One region of the Plantactinospora soyae genome, then DNA from elsewhere that is predicted to be linked to it. Evidence: riboswitches for the same ligand, from Rfam matches in the RefSeq annotation. Region 1 holds a riboswitch; the other holds the start of a gene.
What was found. A riboswitch is a leader RNA that binds a small molecule or an ion and turns the genes downstream of it on or off. The one in region 1 is predicted to bind cyclic di-AMP.
Positions count from the first base shown of each region.

Region 1 (4,409 bases):
AGTCCGCGCTGCTCGCGGACGCCCTGCCAGACCAGCCAGGCCCCGCCGATCTCGGCGACGGCGGCGAGCAGGAACAGCAGCAGCGAGCGGGCCACGGTCATGCCGCTCATTGTCTCCGCAGGCCAGGGCCGTGCCGGGCAAGGGGCCGGTGGGGGACCGGGACCGGGGCGACGGCCGGTTGCAGGCATCGATATCTGTCTCTAAGCTGAGCCGGGCGTCGGCAGTGGACGATCCGGGCTCGGGCTGGCCGGGTCGTCGCGCCGATCGCCGTCCGATCGCGGGAGCCGATCGATCGCGGGAGGCGCAGGACGGCCGTGCACGTCTCGTCGTGCACCGCCGACCGTCATCCCAGCAGCAGCACTGCCGGCACCCGGTGTGCGGTGCCCGGCAGTTGTCGAGAGGAATCCCATGAGGGTCTCCGCACCGTACCGCCGCGTGTCCCTGGTCGTCGCCCTGGTGACCGCACTCGCCGCGAGCATCGTCGCCGTGGTCAGCCTGACCCTGGTGCCATCCGCCCAGGCCGCCGCCGGATGCCTGGTGGGCTACCAGGCGAACCAGTGGACCGGTGGCTTCACCGCCGCCGTCCGGGTGACCGCCGGGGACACCGCCGTCAACGGCTGGACCGTCACCTGGACCTACGGTGGCGACCAGCGGATCACCAGCAGTTGGAACGCCGAGGTCAGCCAGTCCGGCACGGCCGTGACCGCCCGGAACATCGCCTGGAACGGCTCACTGCCGGCCGGCGGGTCGACCGAGTTCGGCGTGCAGGGCACCTACGCCAGCAGCGCGGCGGCCCCGACCGGCTTCACGCTCAACGGCGTACCGTGCAACGGCGCCGGACCGACCACCCCGCCGACCACGGCTCCACCGACCACCCCGCCGCCGACCACGGTCCCGCCGACCACCCCGCCGCCGACCACGCCTCCGCCGACCACCGGGCCGCCGGCCGGCTGCGGCAGCGCCGCGCTCTGCGACGGCTTCGAGAACCAGACCGGGTCCGCGCCGTCCGGCGACTGGAGCGTGAACTACCCGGACTGTCAGGGGACCGGTACCGCCAGCATCGACACCACCGTCGCCCGCCAGGGCACCCGATCGGTACGGATCAACGGCACCGCCGGCTACTGCAACCACGTGTTCGTCCGGTCGAGCCGGGACCTGAGCGGGCTCGGCGCGGTCCGGTACGCCCGACTCTGGGTCCGGCACACCACCGCGCTGCCGACCCAGCACGTGACGTTCCTGGCCATGCGGGACGCCAACGACGGCAACCGTGACCTGCGGATGGGCGGCCAGAACGGCGCCCTGCAATGGAACCGGGCCTCGGACGACGCCACTCTGCCCGAGCAGAGTCCGAACGGTGTCGCACTCAGTCTTCCGCTGCCGGTCAACCGGTGGACCTGTGTCGAGTTCATGGTCGACGGTACGCAGGGCCGGCTGTCGACCTGGGTCGACGGCTCGGCGGTGACGGGGCTGACCGCGGACGGCACCCCGACCCACGACGTCGACGGGCAGTGGCTCAACCGGGCGAACTGGCGGCCGAACCTGACCGACCTGCGGTTGGGCTGGGAGAGCTACGGCGAGGGCGCGGACACGCTGTGGTTCGACGACGTCGCGCTGGGCTCGACCCGGATCGGCTGCTGAGGCGACCGGTACCGACACCGGTTGGCAGCACCTACGGTTCGGCGTCCGTCACCTGGAAAAACACCGGGTGACGGACGCCGAACGGGCCCGTCGGCACCGCCCAGGGGTGGCGGGCGGTGCCGACGGACGGCTTTCAGTTCATCGACAGGTGCACGTGGTTCGTGTGGTCGCTGGACGGATCGCCGTTACCGCCGTTGTAGGTCTTCCAACCGCTGCTCGGCAGCCAGATCTGCTTGAACCAGATCACGTACAGCACGCCGAGCCGGTCGGCGTTCCGCACGAAGTACGCCGCCAGGTTGTTGCCGTACGTCCGGTCGCCGCCGGTCGCCACCCCGCCGAATCCACCCTTCTGGGCGGCGAAGTCGCAGGCCTGCCCCTTGGGGTGCTCGCCGCTGCCGCCACTGCGGAAGCAGGAGACGAAGCGGGTGAAGCCGGCCGCCTTGGCCTGGTTCAGCGCGTGCAGCGTCCGGGCCGTGATGCACCCGCTGGTGGTCGGATCGTTGAGGCTGCACGACTCGTCCGGGAAGGAACCGTCGGAGTTGCGTGGCGCCGGCCTGGCCGACGCCGAGCCGCTGCCGCTGATCCCGGAGCTGGATCCGCCGCTGTTGGCCGCCGCGAGCGCCTTCTCGGCCTGCTTCTTGCGGGTCTCCATCACCTCGACCTGCTTGCGCTGCTCGCGGACCTCCTGGTCGAGTGCCTCCTTCGCCCGGCTCTCCTCCTCGACGCTGTCCCGCAGGCCGCGCAGCTCGCGGCTCTCGTTCGCCGAGATCGTGTCGAGGGCGGCGGCCCGGTCCACCAGGCTGGTCGGGGAACCGCTGCTGAGCAGGGCGGATACCTGTCCCAGTCGACCGGTCCGGTACGCCATCCCGGCCAACTGGGCGACCCGTTCGCTCCGGGTCGTCACCTCGGTACGCAGCGTCCCGAGCCGGGTGGTCAGTTCCTTCTGTCGTTTGACGGAGTTGTCCAACTTGTTCTTGGCGGTGACGTAGCCCTTGCTCGCCGTCTGGAGCTGCTCGCGCAGGCTGTCGCTGCCTCCCTCGTCTTCACTGCTGCTGGGTGCCTGGGCCAGTGGGCCGGGTGCTGCGTACCCGGGTGTGGCGCCCAGGGTCGCGACGAGCGCGCCCAGGGTGAGCATCGTGGTTGCCACGGCGGCGAGCCGTGCTACCGCCTTCCGGGCGGATGTCGGGGCGCGCCAGACGAAGGTCGGAGACGTTCGGGTGGGTGCCAGGAACGGCATGACAGCTTCCTTCCGTCAGCCGCCGACCGGGTTAGCTGACGGGTTCGGGACGGAAGATCCCTACCGCTGACGCGGATACACCCCTGGTACGTGGTTCCCCGGCTCGCGCGTGGCGATTAGGCGACGGCCCCCGCAGGCACCGGAGGGTGCCACCTAGCGAAGACCGGGGCCGAGCCTACCGGCAGTTGCCACCCGGGGACACGGGCGGTGTTCGGGGTTGGATCCCCAATTCTCCTGTTTCGGACGGATGTAACCGGACAAATTCGACCGGTGACACGCCGAAACTTAAGATGCGGCTAACCATCGGTGAGCCTCGCTGGCTACCAGTCCGTGGGACCACACCCGCCGGCCGCGGTCCTCGGCTCGACCTGGAGCGTGGCGTGCGAGATGTGGAAGTCCTCGTGCAGCGCCGAACGGGCCGCGGCGAGCACGGCGGCGACCTCCGCACCGGTGTCCAGGGTGAGGTGCGCCGAGGCGACCTCCATGCCGGAGGTGAGGGTCCAGACGTGCAGGTCGTGTACGTCGCAGACGCCGGGCAGGTCGGAGAGCCGGGTCCGGACCGCGCCGACGTCGAGGTGCTCCGGAGCGGCCTGCACCAGGATGCGTACCGCGCTGCGGCCCAGACGCCAGGTGCGGGGCAGGATGAACAGCCCGACGGCCAGCGCCACGATCGGGTCGGCCCAGCGCCAGCCGGTAAAGATGATCACAACGGCGGCGACGATCACGCCGGCCGAGTTGAGCAGGTCGCCGAGGACCTCCAGGTAGGCGCCGCGCAGGTTGATGCTCTCCCGCGCCCCCGCCCGGAGCAGCCAGAACGCCGCCAGGTTGGCCAGCAGTCCGAGCGTCGCCACCACCAGCATCGGGCCGGCCGCCACCTCGGGCGGGTCGCCGAACCGTCGTACCGCCTCGACCAGCACGTAGAGGGCCACCCCGAACAGCAGTACCGCGTTGGCCAGCGCCGCCAGTACCTCCAGGCGGTAGAGACCGAAGGTCCGCTGCGGGTCGCCGACGGCCCGTCGCCCCGCCGTGATCGCGGCCAGGGCCATCCCGATCCCGAGTACGTCGGTGAACATGTGTCCTGCGTCGGAGAGCAGTGCCAGCGACCCGGTGACCAGCGCGGCGGCCGCCTCGACGACCATCAGGGCGGCGAGGAGCGCGAAGGCACCCCACAACCGCCCCAGGTGCCGCTCCGAGGCGCGGGTCAGCTGCCCCCCGTGGTCATGACCTGCCCCCACCCGCGTCCCTTCCTCACTCGGCCCGCCCCGCTCCGATACTGCCGGGCCCGGGTTGGTCGGGGAGCCCTCCTATCCAGAAAACGATAGGAAGTGGGCCGCTCCGTACCCCTCGGCGCCCGTCCTGCGTCGCCTCCGTCGCGCCACGGCCCGTCATCCGTCGTCGGCGAGGGCGGGAACGATCGGTGCCCGCCCGGCGCGCCGGGCCGGCAGCAGGCTGGCCAGGACCGCCGCCGTGGCCGCCAGCGCCGCGCAGAGGGCGAGCTGGCCGATCGGTACGGCCGGCAGCCCGTGCCCGTAGC
Region 1 covers NZ_JADBEB010000001.1:9,450,978-9,455,386, reverse strand. The annotation lists gene H4W31_RS41205 (YnfA family protein) at 1-101, opposite strand, end outside; gene H4W31_RS41200 (cellulose-binding domain-containing protein) at 409-1,638, shown strand; gene H4W31_RS41195 (coiled-coil domain-containing protein) at 1,772-2,875, opposite strand; cyclic di-AMP (ydaO/yuaA leader) riboswitch at 2,880-3,008, opposite strand; gene H4W31_RS41190 (cation diffusion facilitator family transporter) at 3,196-4,110, opposite strand; gene H4W31_RS41185 (ABC transporter permease) at 4,261-4,409, opposite strand, start outside.

Region 2 (4,409 bases), 7.4 Mb from region 1:
GATCCAGCCAGACCTGCACCGCCGGGCGCTCGGAACGGTCGCCCGCCAGCGGGGTGGCTCCGTTGCTGCCGTGCCGGGACAGCATCGCCACGTCGACCGTGAACTCGAACAGCCGCCAGTCGACCTGAGGGGCGGCCCTCAGGTTGCCGGCGAGCTGGTCCACCCGGGTCTGGTCGGTCACCGGGCGGGCCCGGCCAGCCACGTAGGCCTCGTCGTCGCTGTCCTCCGGTGGGAACGAGTGCAACGCGTAGCGGCCGTCCCGTTCGAGATCACGGCGCTTGGGCGAGTCGACCACGAAACAGAACATCCCCTCGTCGGTGATGACCGGGGAGACCGGGTGCACGCGCGGCCCACCATCGGCGCGCACGGTCGCCAGGTAGCCGAGACCCGGCCCGTACTGCTGGATGAGGACGCGGATCGCGTCGGCGAGACGGGGCTCGTCGGAGGCGAATTCGGACCAGGATGCCATGGGAACATTCTATCGAACATATGTTCGATCACCTACCCCGACCCGCACTTCGGCAGGTCACGGCCGAGCCCGGTCCGGGAAGTCGCTAAGGTGGCACGGTGCTGCTCTCTGACCACGACCTAGTGATCGAGATCAAGGCGGGCACCCTCGCGCTTGAGCCCTTCGAACCCGCGCTGATGCAGCCGTCGAGCATCGACGTACGTCTGGATCGCCTGTTCCGAGTCTTCAACAACCACCTCTACACCCACATCGACCCGGCGATCCAGCAGGACGAGCTGACCTCGCTGGTCGACGTGCCGGACGGCGAGCCGTTCGTGCTGCACCCCGGCGAGTTCGTGCTCGCGTCGACCCTTGAGGCGATCTCGCTCGGCGACCAGCTCGCCGGCAGACTGGAGGGCAAATCCAGTCTGGGCCGGCTCGGGTTGCTCACCCACTCGACCGCGGGCTTCATCGACCCCGGGTTCTCCGGTCACGTCACCCTGGAGCTGTCGAACGTCGCCAACCTGCCGATCAGGTTGTGGCCCGGGATGAAGATCGGTCAGCTCTGCATCTTCCGACTCTCGTCGCCGTCCGCGCACCCGTACGGCTCGGCCGTCTACGGTTCGCGCTACCAGGGGCAGCGCGGACCGACCCCGAGCCGTTCGTGGCAGAACTGGCACACCTGGCCCACCCGCTGAGGCCCGCCTACAGCGTCCCGGACGCCGCCAGGCGGAGTTGACCCGACCGGAGCACGCCGCGGGCTCGTACGGCCCGCCCGAGAAGGACAGAACCCCCGCCGCATGGTTGCGACGGGGGTTCTTCCGCGTACAACTCGGTCTTCCGGGTCCCTCCTCCGGTCGACCGATCGGACTGAATCAGCCAGGTCTGCCGAAGCTGTGGATCTCGCCGTCGTCCATCCGCTTCATCTTGACCGGTTCGCCGGCCCGGGAGGCGTGCACGATCCAACCGCCTCCGACGTACATTCCGACGTGGCTGAGGTCGGCGTAGTAGAAGACCAGGTCGCCGGGGCGGAGTTCGGAGCGGCTGACCGACTTGACCTTGCCCCGCTGGGCGCGGGCGTTGTGCGGCAGCGAAACACCGCCCTTGGCCCAGGCGGCCAGGGTCAGGCCGGAGCAGTCGTACGAGCTCGGGCCTTCGGCACCCCACACGTACGGCTTGCCGATCTGCTGGCAGGCGAACTTGACCGCCTTGCCGGCGTTGCCACCCGGGTAGGTGGCCGGGCAGGGCGCCGGGGCGAGCGGACCGGCGGAACCGTTGCCGTACGCCTGGATCCGCAGCTTCTGCAGCTTGTCGACCTCGGCGTCGATTTCCTTCTTCTTCTTGGCCAGCTCGGCCTCGGTCTTGGTGAGCTGGTTGACCAGGGTGTCCAGCGGGCGCTTCTGGGCGTCGTACTTGTCCCTGAGGTCGATCACCGCCTGCACGTCGCGCTGCTGCTGACGGGCGAACTGGTCGAGCACCGAGAGTTGGCCGACGAGCGCGGCCGGCGACTTGTTGGTCAGCAGGGCGTTGAGCGACGAGGCCTTGTCGCCCTTGTACGCCTCCACCGCGAACTCGCTCACCCGGTCCATCGCGGCGTCGATCTGCGACTGGAGCGGGGCGATCTTGTTCCGCAGGGTCTTGGCCTGGGCCTTCTTCGCGGTCAGGTCCTGCCGGGTGGCGTTGTGCTTCTCGACGACCGGCTCCAGCTTGCGCCAGGCGGTGTCGATCTGCTTTTCGATCTCGGCCACCGTGGGTTCGGCGAGGGCCGGCGTGGTGCCCACGAACAGCACGGCGACGCTGGCCAGCACGGCGAATGCGGCGGCGAGAATGGACCTTCGCAAAGGCGGTGTCGCCGTCCCTTGGCCAGTCGAAACCGACCGGAGGGAGGGCGACCGCGGGGCAGGGGCAGCCACCGGGGTCCGTACTCCTTCTTCCGTAAGCCCGCCTACCGGGTTAGCTGACGGGTTCGGGCGGGAAGAGATTCGCCCTACCGCTGACGCGCGGATTCACCCCATGGTGCCCGGGTCCCCGGTTCGCTGATTCTCGACGATTCGGCGGTGTAGAGACGTCGCCGCCCGGATGGGCGGCAGGCCGTCGTCTCCGACGGTCCCCAACATTAGAGAAGCCTGTTATTCAAACGCAACCCATGATTCGAGTCGATTCGTTATGTATCTGGACGCTCGCTGAGGGTGCGAGCGAACAGGTGTCCGAACGCCCTGGGAAATAGGTGAAGATTTCCTACATCGCGGTGAGCCTGACCGGCAGCTATTGACGGACGCCGGTCCCGGGTGGAGGGTGATCTTCAAGCCCACCCCCGGCGAATGGAGGTTCGATGCCTCGAACGACAATGCCGTTGAGCAGGAGAATCGCGCTCGGCACCGCCATGGTCGGCGCCGTCGCACTGGTGCCGTCCGGCCCCGCGCCGGCGGCCGCCCCGGCGTCCGACGGCCGGCAACAGGAGTACGCCGCCGCCGCGACCGAGTTCGGCGTACCCGAGAGCGTTCTACTCGGCGTCTCCTATCTGGAGTCCCGTTGGGACACCAACGCCGGCACGCCGAGCACCAGCGGCGGGTACGGCCCGATGCACCTCACCGACGCCGAGTACCTGCGCGGGTTGCCCGCAGCACCGCACGAGCACGGCGAGGACCGGCGCGGTGACAGTGCCCGGCCCGCCGCAGCCGCGCACCCCAGCGCGCCCGAGCGGACTCCCACCGACAGGGCGACCGCGCCACCGGCCGCTCCGGGGGCGCAGACCCTCGACGCCGCCGCCGCGCTGACCGGGGTCGACGAACGGGCACTGCGCACCGAACCGGCGGTGAACATCCGGGGCGGGGCGGCGCTGCTCGCGTCGTACCAGAAGGCGCTCGCCGGACCGACCGGCCGGACCAGCGACCCCGCGGCCTGGTACGGCGCGGTGGCCCGGTACGCCGGCAGCGACAGCGCCGACGCGGCACGTACCTTCGCCGACGAGGTGTACCGGACCGTCACCGAGGGTGCGGCCCGGACCACCGACGACGGCCACCGGATCGTCCTGGCCGCCCACCCCGGACTCGTTCCGGCCCGGTCCTGGCTGGACCGGCTCGGCCTGCGCAAGCCCGCCCGGCCGGACGGGCTGGAGTGCCCGCGCGACATCTCCTGCGAGTGGATCCCCGCGCCCTACCAGGCGTTCGGGGCCGGCGACTACGGCAACCACGACCTGTCCGACCGGCCGGCACGACAGAAGATCGAGTACATCGTCATCCACGACACCGAGGGGAGCTACGACACCACGCTCCGGCTGGTGCAGGATCCCACCTACGTGAGCTGGCAGTACACGCTGCGTTCGGCGGACGGGCACATCGCGCAGCACGTGAAGGCGAAGGACGTCGCCTGGCACGCCGGCAACTGGTACGTCAACGCCAAGGCGATCGGGCTGGAACACGAGGGCTTCGCCGCCCAGGGCACCTGGTACACCGAGGCGATGTACCGGACCTCGGCCAAGCTGGTCCGCCACCTCGCCGACCGGTACGACATCCCGCTGGACCGCCAGCACATCATCGGTCACGACAACGTGCCCGGGATCCTGCCGGCCAACGTCCGGGGCATGCACTGGGACCCGGGGCCGTACTGGGACTGGTCGCACTACTTCGACCTGCTCCGCTCCCCGTTCTGGAGCACCGGCACGTCCCGCACCGGCCTGGTCACCATCGACCCGGACTTCGCCACCAACCGGCCGGCCTTCACCGGCTGCGACGCGGCCGGCGTACCGTGCCCGGCGCGCGGCTCGTCGTCGGTGATCCTGCGCAGCGCCCCGGCCGCCGGCGCGCCACTGGTGAACGACATCGCACTGCGCCCCGACGGCACCCCGAACACGATGCACATCTCCGACCACGGGGCGCGGGCCTCGGCCGGCCAGACGTACGCGGTCGCCGGCCGGCAGGGCGACTGGACCGCGATCTGGTACCTCGGGCAGAAGGCCTGG
Region 2 covers NZ_JADBEB010000001.1:2,081,370-2,085,778, reverse strand. The annotation lists gene H4W31_RS09285 (pyridoxamine 5'-phosphate oxidase family protein) at 1-469, opposite strand, end outside; gene dcd (dCTP deaminase) at 568-1,146, shown strand; gene H4W31_RS09275 (C40 family peptidase) at 1,324-2,289, opposite strand; cyclic di-AMP (ydaO/yuaA leader) riboswitch at 2,374-2,515, opposite strand; gene H4W31_RS09270 (N-acetylmuramoyl-L-alanine amidase) at 2,781-4,409, shown strand, end outside.
Region 2: it holds a riboswitch for cyclic di-AMP, as region 1 does, so the genes downstream of both, H4W31_RS09275 (C40 family peptidase) here and H4W31_RS41195 (coiled-coil domain-containing protein) in region 1, are expected to answer to the same signal.